DNA from 3 places in the Priestia sp. BR_2 genome. Region 1 is predicted to be linked to each of the others. Evidence: riboswitches for the same ligand, from Rfam matches in the RefSeq annotation. Region 1 holds a riboswitch; each other region holds the start of a gene.
The links. Region 1 has a riboswitch for thiamine pyrophosphate ahead of RB298_RS17100 (ABC transporter substrate-binding protein). Riboswitches for the same ligand answer to the same signal wherever they lie in the genome.
Positions count from the first base shown of each region.

Region 2: linked by a shared signal. The riboswitch ahead of RB298_RS28490 (YkoF family thiamine/hydroxymethylpyrimidine-binding protein) and the one ahead of RB298_RS17100 (ABC transporter substrate-binding protein) in region 1 are both predicted to bind thiamine pyrophosphate.
Region 3: linked by a shared signal. The riboswitch ahead of RB298_RS24140 (ECF transporter S component) and the one ahead of RB298_RS17100 (ABC transporter substrate-binding protein) in region 1 are both predicted to bind thiamine pyrophosphate.

Region 1 is NZ_JAVFHM010000218.1:329,260-337,037, forward strand. Features, by position in the region: gene RB298_RS17085 (EAL domain-containing protein) at 1-404, opposite strand, end outside; gene RB298_RS17090 (diguanylate cyclase domain-containing protein) at 610-2,145, opposite strand; gene RB298_RS17095 (VOC family protein) at 2,404-2,787, shown strand; TPP riboswitch at 2,963-3,072, shown strand; gene RB298_RS17100 (ABC transporter substrate-binding protein) at 3,194-4,225, shown strand; gene RB298_RS17105 (MTH1187 family thiamine-binding protein) at 4,314-4,607, shown strand; gene RB298_RS17110 (ABC transporter permease) at 4,604-5,362, shown strand; gene RB298_RS17115 (ABC transporter ATP-binding protein) at 5,417-6,250, shown strand; gene RB298_RS17120 (TatD family hydrolase) at 6,339-7,154, shown strand; gene RB298_RS17125 (aspartyl-phosphate phosphatase Spo0E family protein) at 7,189-7,365, opposite strand; gene RB298_RS17130 (extracellular solute-binding protein) at 7,524-7,778, opposite strand, start outside.
Region 2 is NZ_JAVFHM010000328.1:75,875-83,652, forward strand. Features, by position in the region: gene RB298_RS28465 (siderophore ABC transporter substrate-binding protein) at 1-760, opposite strand, end outside; gene RB298_RS28470 (iron ABC transporter ATP-binding protein) at 966-1,724, opposite strand; gene RB298_RS28475 (iron chelate uptake ABC transporter family permease subunit) at 1,721-2,668, opposite strand; gene RB298_RS28480 (ABC transporter permease) at 2,658-3,611, opposite strand; gene RB298_RS28485 (nitroreductase family protein) at 4,134-4,736, shown strand; TPP riboswitch at 4,919-5,021, shown strand; gene RB298_RS28490 (YkoF family thiamine/hydroxymethylpyrimidine-binding protein) at 5,107-5,709, shown strand; gene RB298_RS28495 (sporulation protein YjcZ) at 5,783-5,878, opposite strand; gene RB298_RS28500 (nucleotidyltransferase domain-containing protein) at 5,996-6,694, opposite strand; gene RB298_RS28505 (class I SAM-dependent methyltransferase) at 6,838-7,560, shown strand; gene RB298_RS28510 (methyl-accepting chemotaxis protein) at 7,744-7,778, shown strand, end outside.
Region 3 is NZ_JAVFHM010000294.1:92,307-100,084, forward strand. Features, by position in the region: gene pdxR (MocR-like pyridoxine biosynthesis transcription factor PdxR) at 28-1,494, shown strand; gene RB298_RS24125 (helix-turn-helix domain-containing protein) at 1,554-2,339, shown strand; gene RB298_RS24130 (SDR family oxidoreductase) at 2,948-3,802, shown strand; gene asd (archaetidylserine decarboxylase) at 3,866-4,669, opposite strand; TPP riboswitch at 4,835-4,947, shown strand; gene RB298_RS24140 (ECF transporter S component) at 5,039-5,668, shown strand; gene RB298_RS24145 (ABC transporter ATP-binding protein) at 5,661-7,337, shown strand; gene RB298_RS24150 (energy-coupling factor transporter transmembrane component T family protein) at 7,334-7,778, shown strand, end outside.

The DNA.
Region 1 (7,778 bases):
CGAAGGAGAAATTCATAGGCCACGATCTGCTCGTTTGGATCCACGATGGGCTGCATGTAGCTCGTAAACTGCTTATGTAAAATGACATTCACCATATCATAATGCTCCATCTGCAGTTCGAACTTCTGCATAGGGATCCACGAATGCCGGATTTGCGGAGCTCCTCCACGGGTAACACAGAAGGACAGCTCTTGACGAATCTTCAGCGGAAGGGGTTGCAGACACTCGATGATGGAGATCAGGTCCGCTCGTACCTTGTAGTTCACAGCACAACCCTCATTGTTCTCTTGTACCGCGTAGCCGTTCACTGCCAGCAATTGAATAAGCTCACCACTTGCAGGCTTCATATGAATGGTCCCCTGGTCCTCAATCGGTTCAAAGGTGCTGCAATTGTCGCAAATCATGTTCGTCCTCCTTGGCAAGCTAGCTCTCACTATGCTTCTTATCGGCATTTTGAATATGATTTCTTTGCATTTTATGGATTTTATATCGAAGTTATGACCTATTTTGCGAGAAATGCGCAAGATTCGTGCAATGATTGCGCTAAATTCTACAATAATCGACTTATATTGCTCTTAACAACACATTGTCGATATCCGAATCTTTTGTCTATTCGACTTTTTGATCCAACAGCTGCAGCAGCATCGTTCGTTCCACATCGAAATGCCAGCGGGCGTTTCGCTCTTTGGCCGCATACATCGCTGCATCCGCGCGACCGATCAGCTCTTGGTCGTTCCTGGCATGATCCGGATAGACCGCGATGCCGATGCTCGGCGTGGTTCGGACCTCATGCCCTTCCAGCTCATACGGCTCGCTCAGCATCGTCCAGATCTCTTCCGCCATCCAGATCAGTTCCTGATCCTCGCCGGCCGGATGAATCACTACCGTAAATTCGTCCCCTCCTAAACGGGAAACCAGAACGCCTTTGGATTCAAGGGTTTGAAGACGGGTCGCGACCTTGCGAATCAGCAAATCGCCGGCACGATGGCCGTAGCGGTCATTCACTCGTTTAAAACGGTTCATATCCATATATAGAAGCCCTACGCGGGAACCCGCACGGTCCGCCTCCTGCAGCGAGCTCGACAGCCTTGCGTTAAAGTAGCGGCGGTTATAGAGTCCCGTAAGATCGTCGCGATGCGCCAAGGTCTCGCTCTGCATCAAGCTTTGATGCAGCTGGTCAAACAAGCGGTCATTCTCGAACTGGATCAGGATCTGCCTGATCAGAATCAGGATGACGCACAGGGATAAGCCGGTAAAAAGCCCGTTCCACCCTCCGAACCGCTGCACCATAAGGGCAAACATCCCGCCAAGCACGCTGTAGGGAAGCAGATATCTTACGATCAGATTTCCGAACGAACGGGGCTCCCTCTCATCCAACGATTGATTTCGGGCATCGGGAGCTGACCGCCCTCCTGCCAAACCAATGATGAATACCGATAACGTATACAGTGGGTACAGGTATGAACGAACTTCAACACCCTTATAATCGACGAGATACATATGCAGAACATCGGCGGCAATGTACATGCTCCCGCCGAGGCACATCAGGAAGACTGCCCGTTTCCTTAACTGCCCTGTGTTAAAATACAACACCAAGGTGAAGAAAATAAGCACCGTTGCGCACAGCGGGTACAGCATGTCCACCCACAGCTTTCCCCATAAGGCTTCATTCGCCAAACCGTTAAGCTCGGGCTTGATGAAATATTCCCAGCCTACCGTCATGACCGTTATGCCAACGATCACGATATCCAGCATAAACCGCACTCCCCGAAACGAACCTTGTACGTGCCGGAACAAATAAATGAGGGCACCTGCAAACAGGATGATTTCGAATCCCCAGAATAATTGAGTCGAAATTGTACGGGAAGCGCTCTCTTTCCCCAGCCAAAAATAACAAGCATCGATGATTCGAGCCGAGGCATCCGCCATCAGCCCGGCACTTGCGATAAGCCAAAACCTTCGAAGATGCGGCTCGTAATGCCTACTGATCCGTAGTAAATAGACGGAAGCGGCAGCGGCAGCCATAATGACTAGAACACGCTGAAGCAATAAAGCATCAGGCATCCACAGAACGGTCATTATCTGAATGAATGCATATATGATGGCGAGTCGAATCCACAGATGATCTGCTGGAGTTGGACTCATAAGCATTCCTCCTCGGCCAAAAGGCAAGCTTTCTTCAATGCTTGTTTGTTAGGTCTTTTGAATTAATAGTTATAGTTCTCATGATACTTTTTACCCACCTAAAAGTAAAGATGAGGAAATGAAAGAAAGACCATCGATTCTACTCTATTAAACCATCGCGCTCCAAAAGCTTTCCGTCCTCAAGACCCACTTGACGTATAGGAATTATATGATAATATTTCAGTCATATCTCATATGAATCGGAAAGGGTGTTTAGCCTTGTCACAGAAACGATTGGATCATGTCGGCATTGTCGTCCGGGACCTTGAAGCCACGATTGCTTTTTACACAACCGTCGTCGGACTTGAACTGAAGGATCGCCTTACCCATACCAATGGCGTCATCCAGCTGGCATTCCTCGGATTTAACGGCAGCGACGAAACGGAAGTCGAGCTTATCCAGGGTTACAGCGACACGCTTCCCGCAGAAGGCACCGTCCATCATTTCGCCGTCAGCACCGATAACATCGAAGCGGAATATGTGCGCGTACAGGGACTGGCCGTACCTCATCTTGACGAGGAAATCGTAACGCTTCCGAACGGGTACCGCTATTTCTTCGTCCACGGTCCCGAAGGAGAATGGATTGAGTTCTTCCAGCGCTAACCGCTGGCGAACAGGATCCTATCAAAATGCTTCATCCCGTGAATGGTTAACGGGGTTCATTCTTCCAACCGCACAAGCCATGTCCAATACGAAGACCTGCCTCGTTCGCATCCCCTTCCGAACTAGACAGGTCTTTGCGTTAGGACTATAATAACGGATGTAACGTCCGAAACTTCATAAATCCCGGGGGAGCTGGAAATTGGCCGGCTGAGAGTGTATCCGATGATACTGACCCTTACACCTGATCTGGGTAATGCCAGCGTAGGAAGTCCATGTTTGCGGCAGCTATGATTTGCCGTGGTATACACTTACGCCGTCATGCGTCCTGATATCATTCAGGGCGCTTTTTTTGTGGAGTTAACGAGGTCATAGAAAGAGAAAGAGAATTCAAAGGAGAGAAGACAAGATGAAGAAGGGAAAATGGATGGCGCTGCTTCTCGCTTGCGCCCTGCTGATGGTTGCGGCGGGATGCGGTACAGGCGGACAGAACGAAAATACAGGTACCGAAGGCGCAGACGGCCAGGCGGCCGAAAAGCTCCGCGACGTACAGCTGATGCTCGATTGGTCGGCCAACACAAACCACACCGGACTGTATGCAGCCAAGGAGCTCGGGTATTATGAGGAAGAAGGGCTTAACGTCCAGATCGTCCAGCCGGGGGCCGGCGGAACGGATACGCTGGTCGCATCCGGCAAGGTGCCGTTTGGCATCAGCTACCAGGAAGGCGTCACGCTTGCCAGAACCCAAGGCCTGCCGCTTGTCTCCATTGCGGCGATTATTCAGCATAATACATCCGGCTTTGCCGCCCCCAAGGACAAGGGGATCGTCAAGGCTGGCGATTTTGAAGGGAAATCCTACGGCGGCTGGGGCTCGCCTGTTGAGGAAGCCGTCATGAAATCCATCATGGAGATCGACGGTGCCGATGTCAGCAAAGTAAATATGGTTAACATGGGCGATGCCGATTATTTTACGGCCGTCAAACGCGATATTGATTTTGCCTGGATCTTCTATGCCTGGACCGGTATCGAAGCCGAGCTCCGGAACGAGCCGCTTGACATGATCTATGTGAAGGACTACTCCGAGCAGCTTGACTATTACACGCCGGTGATCGTAACGAACGAGAAGCTGATCCAGGAGGACCCGGAGCTTGTCAAAGCATTCATGCGGGCGACCTCAAAAGGATACGACTATGCGATTCAACATCCTGAGGATGCGGCTGCCCTGCTGACGAAGGCCGTTCCCGAGCTGGATGCCGAGCTGGTTCATGCCAGCCAGAAATGGCTGAGTCCCCGCTATCAGGATGATGCTGCCCGCTGGGGCGAGCAGAAAGCCGAAGTATGGTCGGGGTATGCAGACTGGATGTTTGAACGCAAGCTGCTCGAGAAGGAGCTTGATGCGGACAGCGCCTTCACCAATGAATTTTTACCGGAGAAACCATAGGATGCATTTAATTTGGAAGAGAGACGGCCTGTCCGGCAGGCTGCCTCTCTTCCATTACAATATAGCTTGCATGAAAGGATGAGTTTAGATGGCAAACACCCTCTTGAGCATACAAGTGATACCCAGAACGCCGGATGGAGGCGACAGCATTCCTTATGTGGATGAAGCGATTCGGGTCATTCAGGAGTCGGGCGTGAAATACGAGGTCCATGCGCTCGAAACCACCTTGGAAGGAGAGCTTTCCGAGCTGCTGAAAATCGTTGAGCGCATGCATGAGGCGCTGGTGAAAGCGGGAAGTCCCAGCGTCATATCCCAGGTCAAAATCGCGCACCATCCGGGCGGCATCAGCATGGATAAGCTGACTGAGAAATACCGTCCATGAGAAAAGGCTGGTGGAGCACCGTTTGGCCGCCCGCTGCAGCGGTCCTTTTCTTTTTGACGGTATGGCAGGCCGCGGTATCGGTATTCGATATAGAGCCGTATATTTTGCCGGCGCCGACGGCCATCGGGCATGAAGCCGCCACCGGCGCCTCCGGCCTATTTCAGCATACGCTGGCCACGCTGCAATTAACCCTGGTCGGATTTATGATCGGTACGGCGATCGGCCTTGTCATCTCGTTGGCCCTGCATCTGGTGCCTTTTCTCAAAACAGCCCTTTATCCGCTTCTTATCCTTAGCCAGAACGTGCCGACGATCGCTCTCGCCCCGCTCCTCATGATTTGGTTCGGCTTCGGCATGCTGCCCAAGGTTATCGTGATTACCCTGGTCTGCTTCTTCCCCGTAGCCGTTGCCGCCCTGGACGGACTGGCGCGTACCGACCGAACCATGATGAATTACATGCAGATGGCGGGAGCCACTTCATGGCAGATCTTCACCAAGCTGGAGCTGCCGCATGCGCTCCCCTCCATCTTCTCCGGGATCCGCATCGCGGCCACCTATTCGGTCATGGGTGCGGTGATCGGGGAATGGATCGGCTCGGACCGGGGCATCGGCTACTATATGATGCTGCAAAAATCCGGCTACCGCACGGACCGGGTGTTTGTTGCCATTCTGATCATCGTCCTGCTCAGCCTGCTGATGGTGCTGCTGATCACCCTGCTGGAGAAGCGCCTGATCCGCTGGAATCGAAAAGGCTAGAACCACGGTGAACGGACATTTTCCAACCTATATAAAAGGAGGCTGTTTAGCGACATGACATATCAAGTATCCCTGCCGGATCATGACGGGCAGCGCCGGTCATCTACCGCGGTCCCGCCAGCGCCTGCCCTTGAGGTTCGCAGCCTTCATATCACCTTCCGCGAACGGCGCAGCGAAGTGCACGTGCTGGATGGCCTTTCGCTTCAGGTGCAGCCCGGGGAATTCGTCTCCTTGATCGGTCCTTCAGGCAGCGGAAAGAGCACGCTCTTCCATATCATCGGGGGGTTAACGGCTCCGGATGCGGGCTACGTACTCATGGACGGTCAGGACGTGACCGGAGAGAAAGGCCGCATCGCCTATATGCCTCAACAGCCGGCCCTCTTCCCTTGGCGTACGGTGGAGGACAACGTGCTCCTTCCCGAGGAGCTGAGAGGCACCTCGAAAACCGCCGCCAGGGAAAATGCCCGCAGCTGGATGGAACGGGCCGGGCTTGCCGGCTTCGAGAAGGCGTATCCGCATACCCTTTCAGGGGGGATGCAGCAGCGGGCCGCCTTTCTGCGCGCGCTGATGAGTCCGCAGGAGGTTATGTGCCTGGACGAACCGTTCAGCGCGCTCGACGCTCTGACACGCGGCGATATGCAGCGCTGGCTGCTCGATATCTGGGAGGATACGCGCCGTTCGGTGCTGATGATTACCCATCATATCGAGGAAGCGCTGCTGCTCTCGGACAGCATCTATATCCTGTCGGCGCGGCCCGGAACGATCCTGAAACGTGTGAAGGTCCCTTTTCCCCGTCCGCGCAGGGAAGACATCCTGAACGACCCGTCCTTTATCGCGCTAAAAACCGAAATCTCCGCCATCATGCGCGAAGAACAGCACAAGCGTTGAGCCGCATAGGCAGGATACAAATGCCTAAGCTCCTGTATCCATTATTCAAGAGCGCTTCTCGGAGGCGTACAAGCGAGGTGATGTAACGATGAAATCATTCACGCAGACGGAAACGAATCTCCCTCTGCTGGACACCCATATTCATCTGGATTCTTATGCCTTCTCCGATCAGCAAACGATTCTTGCGGATATCCGCAAAAGCGAAGTTCAGTCCATCATCTCCGTTTCCATGAACCTGGCTTCCAGCAAGCGAAACCTGGAGCTGGCCAGGGAGTACGGACCGTTGGTGTGGCCGGCATTTGGTTATCATCCGGAACAGCCCGTCCCTTCCCCTGAAGAAACCAAGGAACTGCTGGATTGGATGGCTAATCATGTCGACGACATGATTGCCGTCGGAGAGGTCGGCCTGCCCTATTATGCCAGGCTGGAAGCCGAAACGGAGGGTCGGCCGTGGGATAACCGCCCTTACGAATGCCTGCTTGAGCAATTTATAGCATTTGCGAAGCGGCATCATAAACCGGTTATACTGCACGCTGTATATGAAGATGCGGATACCGCATGTGATTTGCTCGACAAATATGGCGTCACCCGCGCCCATTTCCATTGGTTCAAGGGCTCCCGTGACACCTTGCAGCGGATGGCGGATAAAGGCTGCTATATCTCCTTCACGCCCGACATTCTTTATGAGGATGAAATTCGCGATATTGCCCGTATGTATCCCGAGCATCTTGTCATGACCGAAACCGACGGCCCTTGGCCGTTCGATGGCCCGTTCACCGGACAAATGACCCATCCTAAGATGACGGCTTCCGCAGCGGCGGCATGGGCCGAGCTTCGCGGGCTGGCCGTTTCCGAGGCTCGCAGGATTTTTTACGAGAATGCGGTTAGACTTTACGATCTATAAAAAAAAGAATTCCCGTTCCATTCAAGCCGGTTGTTTACGCAATCGGTTTGTTTTCTTTAAGGAACCGGTTATATTGGTTAATCAGTTCATCGAGCACGATCGATTGCCTGAGGACTTTAGGATGGTTAAAATCACGATACCGCTGCTTCATTTTATGAAGCTTATTTCTTTCCTGCTCGATATCAAACCTAATGCCTTCCTTCGTTTTCATGACTTTATGTCCTCCCCTCATGTAATATTTTATGCTTTAATGTAAAATTATAGGATGTTTGATGTTAGACATCAGGGGCCTAAAATTGAAAGGGACAGGTCCCAAGAAACAAAAAAAACCACAATGCGAGCTCACTCGCATTATGGTTTGGATTTCGGTTATTTCACAAATTTCTCCTGATACGCCTTCGAGATCTCCTCTGTAATCTCCTTCATCTTCGGATCGCTTTTAATCGTTTCGATCAATTTATCGTACGATTCAACCGGTTCCTTGCCGGTAATGACCATGACCCGCATATCCTCTACTTTCTTGGAAATCTCGGGATAGTATTTGTTATAGGCTTCGGAGTAGAGCTCGCCTGAAGGATTCGGCACCTTAACCGTCTTGCGCTCCGTAACGATCTCTACGTTTCG
Region 2 (7,778 bases), on a different contig from region 1:
AATCCGGGTTCATCTCAACGATGTATTCATTGGAAATATCTTTACCATGCGTACTCACTTCAATGTTAGGATCGACGGCACCGAAACCGAACACGTCATGCAGAATGCCGAAACGGGAGCCTGGGCCGTATGCGCTGATTTTGCCTTCGTTCGCCAGAATGATCAGGGCTTTCTTGCCGGTTGCAGTAGCTTTCTCATTCAAAGCCTTGATGTTTTCGTCGATCGTGGCAAGCTCTTTTTCAACTTCGGCTTCTTTACCGAAGATTTGACCCAGCGTATTCATGTTCTCTTTGAAGGATTCCATGTATTTGCTTGTGTCCACGCCCAGGAAGATCGTCGGGGCAATTTTGCTGAGTTCCTCGTATGCATCCTGCTGTCTGCCGGAAATAATGATCAGATCCGGATCGATGCTGTTGATTTTCTCAAAGTCAGGCTCTTTCAGGCTGCCCACATTCTCATATTTCTTGTCTTCGAATTTGGACAGGTATGCCGGGATATTCGCTTGCGGAACGCCCAATACCTCAACGCCCAATTTATCCACGGAATCCAGAATGCCAAAATCGAATACGACGACGCGGGAAGGATTTTTCTTGACAGGCGTTTCGCCCAGCTTATGGGTAATCGTGATTTCTTCGGACGAAGGCGGCGTTTCTCCCGCAGCGTCGCCTCCACCCGCACCGCTAGTTTTAGCGTCCTGCCCACAAGCCGCGAGCACAAGCGTGAACATTGCTACCATAAATAAAGCCAACCATTTTTTCATTCCTAACACCCCATTTTTAATATTTAAAATCTTTATGATTCAACATATATTTGAATTTATGGTTGAATATGTAATTCAATTTGAACAGAGGAAACTATGCCGTCCTTTGACCAAGGCGGCCTAGTCCTTGTGCAGGGAGTGAAGCTCGCACGCTTCATCAGCATCTCCCGGAGTCCATATCATATTTTCGAATCCCGCTTATCGATTAACCGTAGTATACGCACACCCGATTGTCGTTAATCTCTTCGATCTCGATGTCCATGTCGTAGATGCCCCGAAGAACATTGCTCTGAATGATGTTCTCGGTTTTCCCTTCGCTTTCAATCGCTCCGTCCTTCAATGCCACGATGTAATCCGAATAGAAGGAAGCGAAGTTGATGTCATGAATCACGATCACGATCGTTTTGTTCAGGTCGGCGACAAGCTTTCGGAGAATCTTCATAATCTGTACGGAGTGTTTCATGTCCAGATTGTTCAGAGGTTCATCCAGCAGGATATACTCCGTGTTCTGGGCGATGACCATCGCGATATAAGCACGCTGGGTCTGACCGCCGCTGAGCTGATGAAGATATTTATGCTGCATATCCTCAAGCTCCATATAGGAGATGGCTTCATCCACGAATTTCTCGTCTTCCGCGTTCAATCGGCCTTGGGAGTATGGAAAACGCCCGAAGGATACAAGCTCGCGCACCGTCAGGCGGAGGCTGATATGGTTCGATTGCTTCAGAATCGAAACCTTCTTCGCCAGGTCCCCGCTTTTCCATTGGCTGACCTCTTTGCCGTCCACCGTAATTTGACCGCTGTCCTTGCCCGTTAGTCTGCTTATCATGGACAGCAAAGTACTCTTACCGGCGCCGTTCGGGCCGATAAAGGACGTAATTTGACCTTTCGGGATCGTAACCGACACGTTATCAACGACCTTTTTGCCGCCATAGACTTTCGATACGTTCGTAACCTGGATCATGCTTTACTCTCCTTTAGTAGCAGGTATATGAAGTAAACGCCGCCGATGAAGTTGATGATGACGCTTAGCGTAGTAGAGAACGTAAACACCCGCTCTACCACCAGTTGACCGCCCACCAAGGCGATAATGCTAATCAGAATGGACGCCGTGATTAAGTGTGAATGCCGGTATGTTTTCATGAATTCATAAGCGACGTTGACCACAAGCAGTCCAAGGAACGTGATCGGTCCTACCAATGCGGTGGCCACCGAAATGAGAACCGCGACAACGATCAGAAGCCTCTTCACAACGTAATCATAGTTTACGCCAAGGTTGATCGCCTGATCACGACCCAGCGACAGCACGTTCAAGTACTTGGCAAACCGGGCAAAATACAGCAGGGTCAGCGCAACGACAATGACGGACAGGATGAGAAGCTCGGTCTTCACATTGTTGAAGCTGGCAAACATCTTGTCGGACACGTACTGGAACTCGTTCGGATCGATCAGCACTTCCATAAAGGAAGACATGCTGGAGAACAGGGTTCCAAATATCATGCCGATCAGCAGCAGGAAGTAAATATTGTTTCCTTCCCTCTGAAACAAAATCTTATATAGGATCCCGGCGAACAGGATCATCGCGCCGACATTGATCAAAAAGTTAACATTGCTGCCCAGTTTATACAGCGTGAAGGAGCCGAAGACAAAGATCACGGTCGTCTGGATCAGGATATACAAGGAATCCAATCCCATCACGCTTGGCGTCAGTATCCGGTTATTCGTGACCGTTTGAAACACCGTGGTAGACAGAGCGATCGCCCCGCCGGTCAGAATAATGGCAAGAACCTTCTTGATTCGTCTTGGAAGGGCGTAATCCCAATTGCCGCCAAGATCAATGAACAGAAAGACTGCCACCAGGATGATTGCCGCCGCGGCCAACAGGCCGAGTTTGGCTTTATAAGTCATAAGCCTTTCTCCTCATCAGTAAGAAAATGAATATACCGCTTCCGAGTACGCCCACGGTCAGACTAATCGGAATTTCATAGGGATAAATGATGATCCGGCCAAGGATGTCACAGAACAGTACGAACCCGGCCCCCAGCAGCGCGGTATGCGAAAGGCTTTTTTTCAAGTGGTCCCCTAAGTACAGACTAACAATATTAGGTATGATCAGACCAAGGAACGGAATCACGCCGACGGTCAGCACAACGGAAGCCGTAACCAGCGCAACGATGACCAATCCCAGGTTCACGACTCGCCGATAATGAAGTCCCAGGTTGGTTGCGAATTCCTCTCCCATTCCGGCTACCGTAAACTTGTTGGCAAACAGGTAAGCCAGAATCACAAGCGGGATACTGAGATACAGCATTTCATATTGGCCCTTCATGATCATGGAGAAATCGCCCTGCAGCCAAGCCGACATATTCTGTATAAGATCATATTTGTAGGCAAAGAAGGTCGCGACCGAGCTGACGATATTACCGAACATAAGCCCTACCAGCGGGATGAAGATCGCGTCCTTGAACTTGATCCGATCCAGTATCTTCATGAAGATAAAGGTTCCTGCCAGTGCGAATACGAATGCCACGAGCATTTTGATAAGCGGGCCGCTTGTCGTAAAGACGAGCATGGCAACCAAGATCCCCAATCTGGCGGAGTCCATAGTGCCCGCGGTCGTCGGCGATACGAACTTGTTGCGGCTGAGCTGCTGCATGATCAATCCGCAGATACTCATGCTGACTCCAGCCAAGATGAGGCTGACAAGCCGTGGAATCCGGCTTACAAGCATAATATGCTGTTGTTGTTCTGTCATCGAGAACAGTTCCAGTGGCGAGATATCTTTAACTCCAATAAATAACGAGATTATGGAGAGTACCACAACGGCTGCGAATAAGTATCTAATCTTCATGGTTCTTCCTTCTATGCGTATGTCTGTCGAAACTCCGGCAGTCAGCAATTCCCCAACCATTCTCATTGAGATTGATTATCAATTGCGTTCTGATATGGATTATATCATTCTCATTCTCAGTCGACAAGTATAATTGAGAATCAAAATCATTTAATTTGTTCATCCAAGTATCATTTGTTCATGATTTGTTCATAATATGGAGTTTCGCAGAGATAAACTTTATATCACCGAGGCTGAGCCGCTTGGATTCGCGGTTCCCAAAATACATACGTATGTAGAAGCTGATTTAATTCTCAGTAACCGGGTATAAAAAATATAAATTAACTTTCCTTCGAAGCGTTGACAATCCCTCTAAGTTATATTAATATGCTAACATAATTATTATTTCTAACTAAACGTAAGTTAATGTGGAATGATAATTCAACGACAGCAATTCAACTCAACATGCATATTTGCTTGAATTAAAGGACATCTTTGTTATCAGGCTTATGCAAACATGATTACATCAGGAGGTTTTTTTCAATGTCTAAAGATTTTTCAGCAGCACTTAAGCATCGCCGTTCCCATTATGCCATCAGCAAAGACCCGGTCATTTCCGACGAACGCATCCAGGAGATTGTTAATGAAGCCGTTAAATATACTCCGTCTTCTTTCAACTCCCAAAGCGCACGCGTCGTTGTACTGCTTGGCGAACAGCATGACAAACTGTGGAACCTGACCGAAGGCATTCTGAAAGAGGTTGTCGGAGACGAAGAGGCTTTCAAATCCACAGCTGAAAAAATGGGTGCATTCCGTGCTGGATACGGCACTGTTCTCTTCTTCGAGGACAATAACGTAGTTGCCGACCTGCAGCAAAAGTTCGCGCTGTATGCCGACAATTTCCCTGTTTGGTCGAACCAATCCAACGGCATGCTGCAATTCGTGGTATGGACGTCCCTCGAGGCAGAAGGCCTGGGCGCATCCCTCCAGCATTACAACCCGTTGATCGACGAGAAAGTGAAGTCCGAATGGAACATTCCGGAAAACTGGAAGCTGATCGCTCAAATGCCTTTCGGCAAACCGGTTGCAGATCCGGGCGAAAAAGAATTTGCGCCGCTTGAAGATCGCGTGAAGGTATACAAGTAAGCCATAGCCGGCCTAAGCCGCCTACCCAAGCCCTGAGGATTGGAATAGGCGGCTTTTTTATGGTGCCCTGCCATTGAAAACCTGCCGGCAAAACGATACAATAACACAGGAAGCAGGCCTTTCGCCTTCTGATCTTCGGAAGTTCTTGGAGCCGGCTTGATACCAACTGCATATTTGATGTTTGGCTGTACTAGGGGTGCCATGTGCTGAGAGACGGCGGACCGCCGTTAACCCTTATCACCCGATCTAGATCATACTAGCGTGGGGAAGTGTAGCATTTATGTTTATTTCTTTGCGTAGGCATAACTGCACTTCTTCATGGGGTGCGGTTTTTTTGCGTGGACTTATACAATGGGGAGGAAAAAAATTTATGAATGAGCTTGTTTGCGGAACCAGCCGGATCGTGGGTTGCCGGTTCTCGGTATTTCCCATGACGGATCGGTTCGTTGAAGTGATCACGGAAGCGCTTCGTTCCGTGGATTCGGAAAAGGTCTGGATCCAAACGGATGATGTAAGCACTTGTATTCGCGGACGTGCGGAGCATGTGTTTGATGTGACGAGAGCAATATTCGCTTATGCCGCGGCTAGCGGCGTGCACACGGTGTTTAACGGTACTTATTCTATCGGCTGCCCAGGCGATACGGATGCCGATGCGTATATGAATGAGGATTCGACCCGCTTAAACCACGATATCGGGGAACGCGCCGATATCGAAACGGCCTGCCAATTCGCGCTTTACCCGATGGGTAGCGCCAATTACATGGATGTCATTTACGCAGAAGTGGATCGTGCGAAGGCAGCGGGCACATTCGGTGGAAGCGTACATTACGCCAGCCGATTGGACGGAGCGTTGTCCCGGGTGTTCGGATCACTCGAAGACGCGTTCCAACATGCGATTCAATCCGACAGCAGCCATCTGGTCATGACTGCGGTGGTTTCGGCCCACAGCCCATCCCCCAAAGCCAAAGCTTAAGGTCCTTTCCAACAGATAAAGGCCCGGCACGCGCCGGGCCTTTATCAATTGCAGGCAAGAATATTGACGGTGTTTAAATCCAAGCACTCAAGATGATTACGAGCAGGATAAAGAGAACCAATATAGTTCCTACTGAATTGCCCCATGCGCCGCCGTATGCTCCGCTCATGAAGATCCCTCCTGGATTTAAAAGAATGACGTGAGTTAATCACGTTATTATCTTATTGCTTATGGCGGGCGAGCGTCACGGCTAATGTACCCCCCTCTTTTTTTATGCAGGGCTTATTTATTCCTCATAACCGACCAGCAGCCTGCCTCCGTACGGGCTGAGCGCTTCCTCCGTCACTGCAATAAGGTCCGCAGGATCGTCCTCCCGATAAATCGCCAGAAGCGCTGCCTCCAGTCGATCCCCCATAGCTGGGCTATAGCGGTTGAATAAACGAAACAGCATCTTCCCTTCACCCGTCCACTCCCGGTTTGCCCTCAGCACGAATTCGCATAGAGTCGACGCTATTTTGTGTACAGTAAACCATTTTTCGCCTTCCCTGCGGGGACTTGTCAAGTCCAGCAAAAACTCGGTCAGGATGTAGCGGTATTCGGCAATATCGCTCGACGACAAGGGCATGGGGCCGTAATTCAAATCATTCCGGGCATCCGCCCGCACCTCTTCTCCCTCAGGCAACGAACGCAGCACCGTACCTTCGGCGACCATCCGCTGCAAAGACGGATTCGCCGCCAGCACTCCCTCGTCGAAATATTCGCGATAGGAGGATAAAGACAATATGAATATTTCCGCGATCCAGCCATGCGCCTCGATCGTCTTCCTGCTGAAGTCATATCCGTCCCGTTCAATGACGATGATGTCCAGATCGGATTGTTCATTATATTCACCACTGCTCGCGCTGCCGCCAAGTACGGCAAGCAAGCAGTCGGGATAATTTCGTTGCATGACGCGTATCGCTGCCTCCGTCGGTTCCAGTCTCATGGCCGTTTTCCTCCAGTAATTCTCTCATCCGCCACAAAAAAGGGCTCAAAATATTAAATTCAACGAAAACCCCAAACGTACCTGAATCATATGGTAAATAAACGATTACCCGCATTGACGATAAGGAAGAAGGGATAGATGAGATGAATTACATTCACATGCTCTCCAGATTAGGCATGGGCAGTGCCCACCCGGGAGGATTCGAGGCAACCCTCAGAATGCTGAAGAATTATCCCATTCAACCGGGCAGCCGCATTTTGGAGGTAGGGTGCGGAACCGGCAGAACCGCCTGTCATCTTTCGGAGATGGGTTATCAAGTGACCGCCATTGACCTGAACGAAAATATGATCAAAAAAGCCCGCGCAAGAGCCGAAGCCATGGGTATGGACGTGGAGTTCCTGCAGGCGGATGTATGCGCGCTGCCTTTCGAAGACAACCGGTTTGATCTGATCATGGCCGAGTCCGTCACCGTATTTACGGATACCTCGAAATCGCTGCCCGAATATTACCGCGTTCTGGATCGCGGAGGCGTCCTGCTGGACAGGGAACTGCTGCTGGATAAGCCGATGCCGGAGCCGAAGCTTAAGGAGCTGCTCGAATTCTTCGGCATTCCTAATCTGATGATGAGGGAAGAATGGGCGGGGTCCCTTTTGTCTTGCGGTTTTAAGCAGGCTGAATTTTTGGAGTACAACCACTTCAACGAGCAATTAAAGGAAGAGCAAACCCGTCATCTGGATGCGTTTGAGCAGCGCGATAAAGGACTCCTGTTCGATGCTGCGCTCTGGGAAACGCTGTTCAAGCATGACCGCATGATTCTGGATAATACGGATTATCTCGCTTCCGTCTTATTTCGTGCGGTGAAATAATCCGGCTTCATCTCTATGCATCAAGAGGGGATCTGCATATGGCTATGCTTCCCCTCACTCCCATCACATTCAGTTCTTTCGACCTAATTCAACACTTTTTGTCAATTCGTTATATCTAGTTTAGCCCGTCGATGCTATAATCATGGTAAATATATCCTATGTTGTTGAGGAGGACTCATTCTTATGGCATGGTTCAACAGACTCCCTATGTCTCAAAA
Region 3 (7,778 bases), on a different contig from region 1:
TAATCCCAAAATAGAGGAGATATCGCCATGGAGCTTGGATTGCCGTTCGAGACCTATGTGGAACAATATCGATATAAATATTTGGCTCTGTACCACGCGATTCGCGCCGCGATTCATAGCGGCAAGCTGCCGGAAGGGACGAGGCTTCCCGCAACCCGCGAGCTGGCCAGGCTCTACGGGGTGTCCAGGGGATCGGCCGCGCAGTGTTATGACATGCTGATGGCCGAGGGCTATGTCGTATCCCGGCAGGGCAGCGGAACATACGTGGCCGAGGGAATAGCTGCCACGGCAGGCCAGCCGCCATTGGCCGAGCGGGCGCCGGCGCTCTCCGCTTGGGGGCAGCGACTGATGAGCCAAAGCGGGGAATATGTCTCGGCACAGCTGCTGCTAAAGGAGCCTCCCCCGGGTACGATCTCTTTCGCGAATGCGAGGATGCCCATGGAGGATTTCCCTTATTCGGAGTGGCGGAGCGCGTTATCCTATGCAGGCGGAAGCGGGGGAGCCGAGCTGCAGAACGGAGCGCCCCCGGAAGGGGATATCGAACTGCGCCGGGCGATAGCCGGACACCTTCGGTTCACGCGGGGCATACAGGCGGATCCCGAGCATATCGTGGTTTTCAGCGGTTCCATGCAGGGGCTTGTCCTGATGTTCCAGCTGTTGGTTGATCCCGGCGATCACGTGGTGATGGAGGATCCGGGTTATCAGGGAATCCACCGGGGCATAAGCTTGAGCGGAGGGATTCCGCTGCCGTCCCCTGTCGACGATGCCGGATTGATTCCGTGCGAATGGGATGCCGGCCTGCTTGTCGTAAGCCCCAGCCGTCAATACCCGACCGGCGCGGTGCTGCCGCTGGAGCGAAGAAGGGCGCTGCTGAATTGGGCGCGAAGCCGCCAGGCCTTTATTATCGAGGATGATTACGACAGCGAATTCCGCTGGGGCGGCAAGCCGATCGAACCTCTGAAAATGCTGGACGACGAGGGACGCGTCATCTTTGTCGGCTCATTCTCCAAAACGATGTTCACCGGCCTCCGCATCGGTTATGCCGTGCTTCCCCCGAGCCTGGTTCAGGCGGTCGTTCAGGCCAAGGCCCTGTACGAGCCGATCTCGCCAGCCGTATTGGAGCAGCGCGCCTTGGCCCGCTTTATTGTAAGGGGAGGTTACGGGAGGCATCTCAGAAGAATGACCCGGCTGTACGGCGCGCGGTATGAGGCGCTTCGCCATGGGATGGAAACCCATGCCTCGGGCTTGTTTCGCCTTCACCCCGGCGATGCCGGCCTGCACGTTTACGCGAACTGGCTGCGCTCCGCGGAAGAGTATGCCCTGTTCCAGGAGGCTGCCCGCAAGCGCGGCGTCATGTTTCGGGATGCGGCGGCCTATCATCGTACGCCCGGGCCGCCTGCCGCCTGCTTCGGCTTCTCGCATCTCGGCATCTCCAGCATCGAAGAAGGGGTTGCCCGGATGGCGCAGGCATGGCGGGACATGCAAAAAACATAAAAAACGGGTATGATGGGAAAGAGGTCAATTTTTGAATGAGATGAGGGGGTTATGACGAGATGCTGAATGCATCGCCGTCTTCGTTTATAATCATGCCTGCGCTTGCCAAAATCGTTTGCGAGCCGGGCTGGAAATGGCAAAAACGCGAAAGGCCCATGCAGAACTACGATTTGTTCTATGTATGGAGCGGCGAAGGCACGGTCGAGCTAAATGACGAGCCCTTTACCGTGGGAAAGGGAAGCTGCTTCCTGTTCCGACCCGGAGATCATACGAGCGCGACGCACAATCCGCAGAAGCCGCTCGTATTGACATATATCCATTTTGACGTGACCGACCCGGTCGAAGAGATTCCGGCATCTTATCGCAAGCTGACGGAAACGATGGATTTCGAATATTTGCTTGCACGCTATGTGCGTTTGTATCTGGACAAGCCCTATGGTTCACTGGAAGAGGGCCAGCTCATTCTGAAGCAGCTGATGATTCATTTGCTGCGCTCGGATCTGGATGCGCCGGTGGTCAAAAAAGCAAGCAATCAGCTGTCCGAGGCGATCCATGAAATCGCGAATTACGTCCGCCAGCACCCAGGGGTTCCCCATCGGGTCGAGGATTTGGCGGCCAGAGCGGGGTTGTCTCCCCGCTACTTCTCGATCAAGTTCAAGGAGCTGATCGGCACGCCGGTGCAATCCTATATCATTCAGATGCGGATCGAGCGGGCGCAGCATCTGCTGCTGCATCAAGGGATGAACGTAACGGAAGTGGCCGACGCGCTGGGTTATCGGGATATTTTCTTCTTCAGCCGACAATTTAAGCAGTATACGGGCAAGAGCCCATCCGAAATTCGGTGATTCCCCGCCCTTCCATAACTTACCTGCTTGGTGGAAGGGGCCTATGGGTTTCATAGCAAGCGATTTAGGGTAAAAACGACGTACAGTTTCATTTTAAGATATCAGAAAGTATAAATTCGAAGCAAGAGCCTTCCTGATATCGCAAGAAAAACTTCCGTTAAATGCGGTCTGTCTTCTATGCAAGTACGTCGATAGACGTTTTTCTTATGAAGGGGGGAGAGGGGAATGAGCCCAAGAAGACGGGTGCGTGGACGTTTCTTCAGTCGTGGCGGCTGCGGTATTTTCAGAAATCGCTTGCGCCGCATGAAGACAACGAATCCGAATCATCAGGACGTTTGGTTTTAAAGGACCTTGGCCTACATACGGGTGAATCCCGTTATCATATACGCATTTCGCTGGAAACACGCAAAAGGGAGCTGACAAGCTCCCTTTTTTATTGGGATTAATTTTATAGGTCAGGACTCGGACTGCATTGCAAACATTTGATATATTGGGAATATACATAAAACGCTTAAGAGCAAAGCTCGAAACAGATTAGGCATTTTGGATATAGGAAGGGTGACGCGTGTGAAGGAGAGAGTGGCATCGACGGAGCCGGCGGTGATCCGGTGGTAACGGCGGGAGCAGGGAAGGTTGCGCTGGTCACGGGCGCGTCAAGCGGGTTCGGACTGCTGATCAGTCTGGAGCTGGCAAAAGCAGGTTATGACGTGGCCGCGGGTCTTCGCAGACCTGAGGCGGCAGCAGAGCTGCTGGCTCAGGCTGAACAAGCAGAAGTTACCGGGCGTATTCACATCTTCCGACTGGATATATGTGCCGAGGAGCAGGTCAAGGCTGCTGCTTCGGCGCTGGAGCAGAAGTTCGGCCGCTTGGACGTGCTGGTGAACAACGCCGGCGAGGCGGTGGGCGGCATGGTGGAGGAAGTGCCGCTGGGGGGCTGGCGAAAGCAGATGGAGACGAATTTCTTCGGGACCGTATCGGTGACGCAGCATATGCTCCCGCTGCTGCGCAAGACCGGACGGTCCAAAATCGTTCTCATGAGCAGCATTAGCGGCAGGGTCGGCTTTCCGGGTTATGGTCCCTATGCGGCGTCCAAATTTGCGTTGGAGGGGTTCGGCGAGAGCCTGTCCATGGAGGTGATGCCCTTTGGCATCGATGTCGTGCTGGTCCAGCCCGGTGCCTACGGCACGCCGATCTGGAATAAGAGTTTTGGGGAGCTGGCGGTCAAGGAAGGATCACCCTACAGCGGTCTGCTGAAGGGCGTGCTGGACTATTCCGAGCGGACGGCCAGGGAAAGCGGAGATCCGCAGGAGGTAGCCCGTCTTGTGGCAAGCATATCGTCCATGACCAAACCGAAGTTCCGCTATACGCTGCCCCGAGGCACGCGGCTGACCGCGCGGATCAAGGGACTGCTGCCGGATCGGCTGTTTCAGCGGATCATTTACCGGCTGCTGAGCAGGCGGTAATCCTTCATCCGTCGAATGTTTCATGGACTTAACTTATAGCGCATGCTTGGAAGGTGAAAGGAATTACCCTTTTCGGGCTGTGGAAGGGTGCAGCAAACCGAGCAGTTCTCCCATCTTCACCTTGGAGCCCGGTTCCAAGTCACCGCGGGGTGTAAATGTGCCGTTCTCCGTCAAGAGCACGACGGTAGAGCCGAATTCAAAGTACGCAAGTTCGTCGCCAATGTCGTATTTCTTCACGCTCTCGTCGGCATAACGGATGCTGCTTACGTTCATGGCTCCGACCTTCACGACCGCAACTTCGCCGAATTCATGGGCAATATAGGTAATGAGGCGCTCGTTGCGGCTGAGCACGTTTCGGATATGGGTCATCGCAAAATCGTTCACGGGGTATACCCGGCCCTTCAAATGCTCGCTTTCCGCTTGAATGCCGGTTACCGGGGAATGTATGCGATGATAGTCGGTTGGGCTTAAATACAATACGAATGCATAACCGTTGATATAATTCTCCATTCTCGGTGACTTGGCGAGCAGCTCGCTCAGGGTATAATCCTGTCCCTTGACGCTGAGGATGGTGCCGGCGTTGACGGCGCACATCGCCGAAATCGTGGCATCGACGGGGCTTACCATGGCATCGGCGGTGTCGTCTATGGCGCGCAGGCCTATTTTTAACCGGCGGGAAAAGAATTCGTTCAACGAACGGTATTCGTGGATCTCCTTCTCCGCTTCATGCGCCGGGATTTGGTAGATTCGTATAAATGCAGGTATTAGATGACGGCTCAGCCGGCTGTGGGAACAATGCCCCATGATGCGGGACAGCCACTTGCGGGAGGACAGCTCGGTCATCAGACGCAGCAATTGTTTAGCCATGTCATTCTCCTTTGTGCATAGGTGTCGGCAATAAAACGTTGGTGGAAAAGCCAATCACTCTGATATTGACATAGAATGAGCCGGAAATCAATAAATAGCCATTTTTGAAAAAAGGTTCTTGCTAATTGGGGAACGAATGTGTATTTTAAGATTAACATGAAACCGAATAGGGAATACGGGGGCTTGAGTGAATCAGGCTGAGATTGCAGCTGCTATCCGCTGTTGACCGTTAATCTGAACTGGGTAATGCCAGCGTAGAGAATATCCGACCCTGCCTACATAGGGCCTATTTTTCCGTCTGCGCGTTTTTCCAGACGGTTTTTTGTTGTGTTTATACAAAAATATCGGTGGAGAGGGGAATGTGTTGTTATGGGAACGTCAGTGCAGGAAAAATTGGGGGTACAGCCTAGAAAAGGGCTGCGTTTAAGCGATATTTTGGTGACGGTGCTGGTATCGCTGGTGCTTGGCGTCATTTATCATTTCTGGGGATCGGTTTACAATCTGCTGAAACCGCTGTTCTTCGAAGCGGATGAACTGTTATACGGCATGTGGTTCGCAGCGGCCACGCTCGCTTACCTGCTGATCCGCAAGCCGGGAGTGGCCATCATCGCGGAGGTGGCGGCGGCCCACGTGGAAGTGCTGTTCGGGAGCGGCTGGGGACTGACGCTGCTGCTGTACGGTCTCATTCAAGGGCTGGGCGCGGAATTGGTATTCGCGGCGTTCCGTTACCGGAGCACCTCGGCGTGGACGGTGGCGATTGCCGGGGCCGGCGCGGCGGTCGGCTCGATGGTGATGGACTTCTATTACAGTTATACCGATGATCTTCAGACCTGGATGTTCCTCGCCAAGTATGGCATGCGGATTCTCAGCGGCGCCGTCATTGCCGGCTTGCTCATGCTGCTGCTGGCCAAAGCGTTGGACCGTACGGGCGTCACATCCCTGCTGCGCCCTGCGTCCAAGAAGGATTATGAAGCACTGGATGATCCGCGCCATGTCTAAAACCGCCGCCCGCTTGGTTTCGTCTTCAACCGCCGAGGCGGTTACGGAGCAGGCCGTGCATGTGGAGGGATTGCGCCTGAAGTATCCGGGCGAGGAGCGTTTGATGTTTAAGGACTTGTCCTTCTCGGCTGCCCGCGGGGAAAAGGTGCTGCTGCTCGGTCCGAGCGGCTGCGGCAAATCCACGCTGCTTCAGGTGCTTAGCGGGATGATTCCCCGCGCCACGGAGGTGCCGATGAAATGCGAAGCCCAGCTGGTGCCTCGCTCTTGGGGATATGTATTCCAAGATCCGGATACCCAGTTCTGCATGCCGTACGTGGATGAAGAGCTGGCCTTCGTGCTGGAGAACCTCAGCGTTCCCCGCGACGAGATGAAGGAGCGAATGCAAGCCGTCCTGCATGAGGTTGGGCTTGACCTTCAGGAGCTGCATATGCCGATCGGTCATCTGTCGCAGGGGATGAAGCAGAGGCTTGCGCTGGCTTCGGCCCTTCTGCTGGAGCCGGAGGTGCTGTTCCTCGATGAGCCGTCCGCCCTGCTCGACCCGGAAGGCAGGGAGCAAATCTGGTCAGCGGTGAAGGCCGTATCGGAAGGGCGTACGCTGATTATCGTGGAGCACCGGATTGAAGAAATGGCCCAATACGTGGACCGCGTGGTGCTGTTCACCCCGGATGGCGCCATTCTGGGCGATGGTCCGCCGGCAGCGATATTCGCCGAATATGCGAGCGAGCTTCAGGCGTATGGCATCTGGTATCCCGGCGTTTGGGAGGATTATGCGGAGTCTCGGGCAGGACGGGAGCTGTTTGCTCCGGTAGACGCGCCAGGCGATGAGCTGGGAAGTCTCATGCCTGAGGCAGACTCATCGTATGCCCACCTTGGGGAGCCTGTCATTCGGTTAGATGATTTCCGGGGATTGCGATGGGAGAAACCGGTCGTCTCTCTTCCTTCGGCTGAGGTATATCCCGGAGATTTCATTGCGGTGATCGGGCCCAACGGCGCAGGCAAAAGCTCGTTGCTGCTCAGTTTGATGGGGCTCCTGCGCGCCGAAGGGACCTATGTGCTCTGCGGGGAGGAGGTCATCCAGGGCAAGCGCAGGAAAGTGCGGAAGAAGAGAGAGCGGCAGCTGCGCCAAATCGGATTCGTGTTTCAGAATCCGGAGCTTCAGTTTCTGACGGAACGTATCGGCGATGAGGTGATGTACTCGCTGCTGGTGGACCATATGCCGCCGGAAGAAGCGAAGGCACGGGCCGACCGCTGCATGGAACGCTTTGGGCTGGACGGCATGGATAACAGGCACCCGTACCAGCTGTCGACAGGCCAGAAGCGCCGGCTGAGCGTTGCCACGGCCATGGCAAGGCAGCCGGCCGTCCTGCTCCTGGATGAACCGACCTTCGGACAGGATGCGCGGAACACGTTCGCGATTCTGGAGATGTGCGAACGGCTGCGCCGCTCCGGAACCGCCATTCTCATGGTGACCCATGAAATGGAGATCGCGCAGCGGGCGGCCACGCACATCTGGGAGATTCGGGAAGGGCGGTTGACGTCAAGTTTGCCTTCCCCGCGCTGGTGTAGCGGGACGGAATCCGGACGGGAGACGGGCAATGCGAATCACGCCGATGCGTCGCGGGATACGCTGGCTGCATCCGGTCATCTCCATACGGGGGTGAATGCATGAATATATGGAATCCTGTGCGGATCACTTGGCTGCACCGGGCGGATCCGGTGGTGAAGCTGGGACTGATCTGTGCGCTGTTTTTTATGACGGTGCTGACCCATGATCTTGATTTCGTCATGTATCAGGCCTTTATCTTTATGATTTGCCTCGTGGTGCTCAGCGGGGTGAAGCCGTGGAAGATGCTGCTGTTTTTCATTCCGTTCCTGCTTGCCTTCATATCGTCCGCCTCTTCCATGATGCTGTTCGGTAAGGGGGAGACGATCTGGTGGGAATGGGGATTGTTCCGGGTATCGGAAGAAAGCTTCTATCGGGGACTGCATCTGGGCTTTAAGGGGATTGCCTTTGCGTCAGAAGGGCTGCTGCTCGTGACGACAACGTCCTCGGTGGATTTGTTCTACAGCCTGATGCAGAAGCTGAGGCTGGCGCCGAAGTATGCGTACA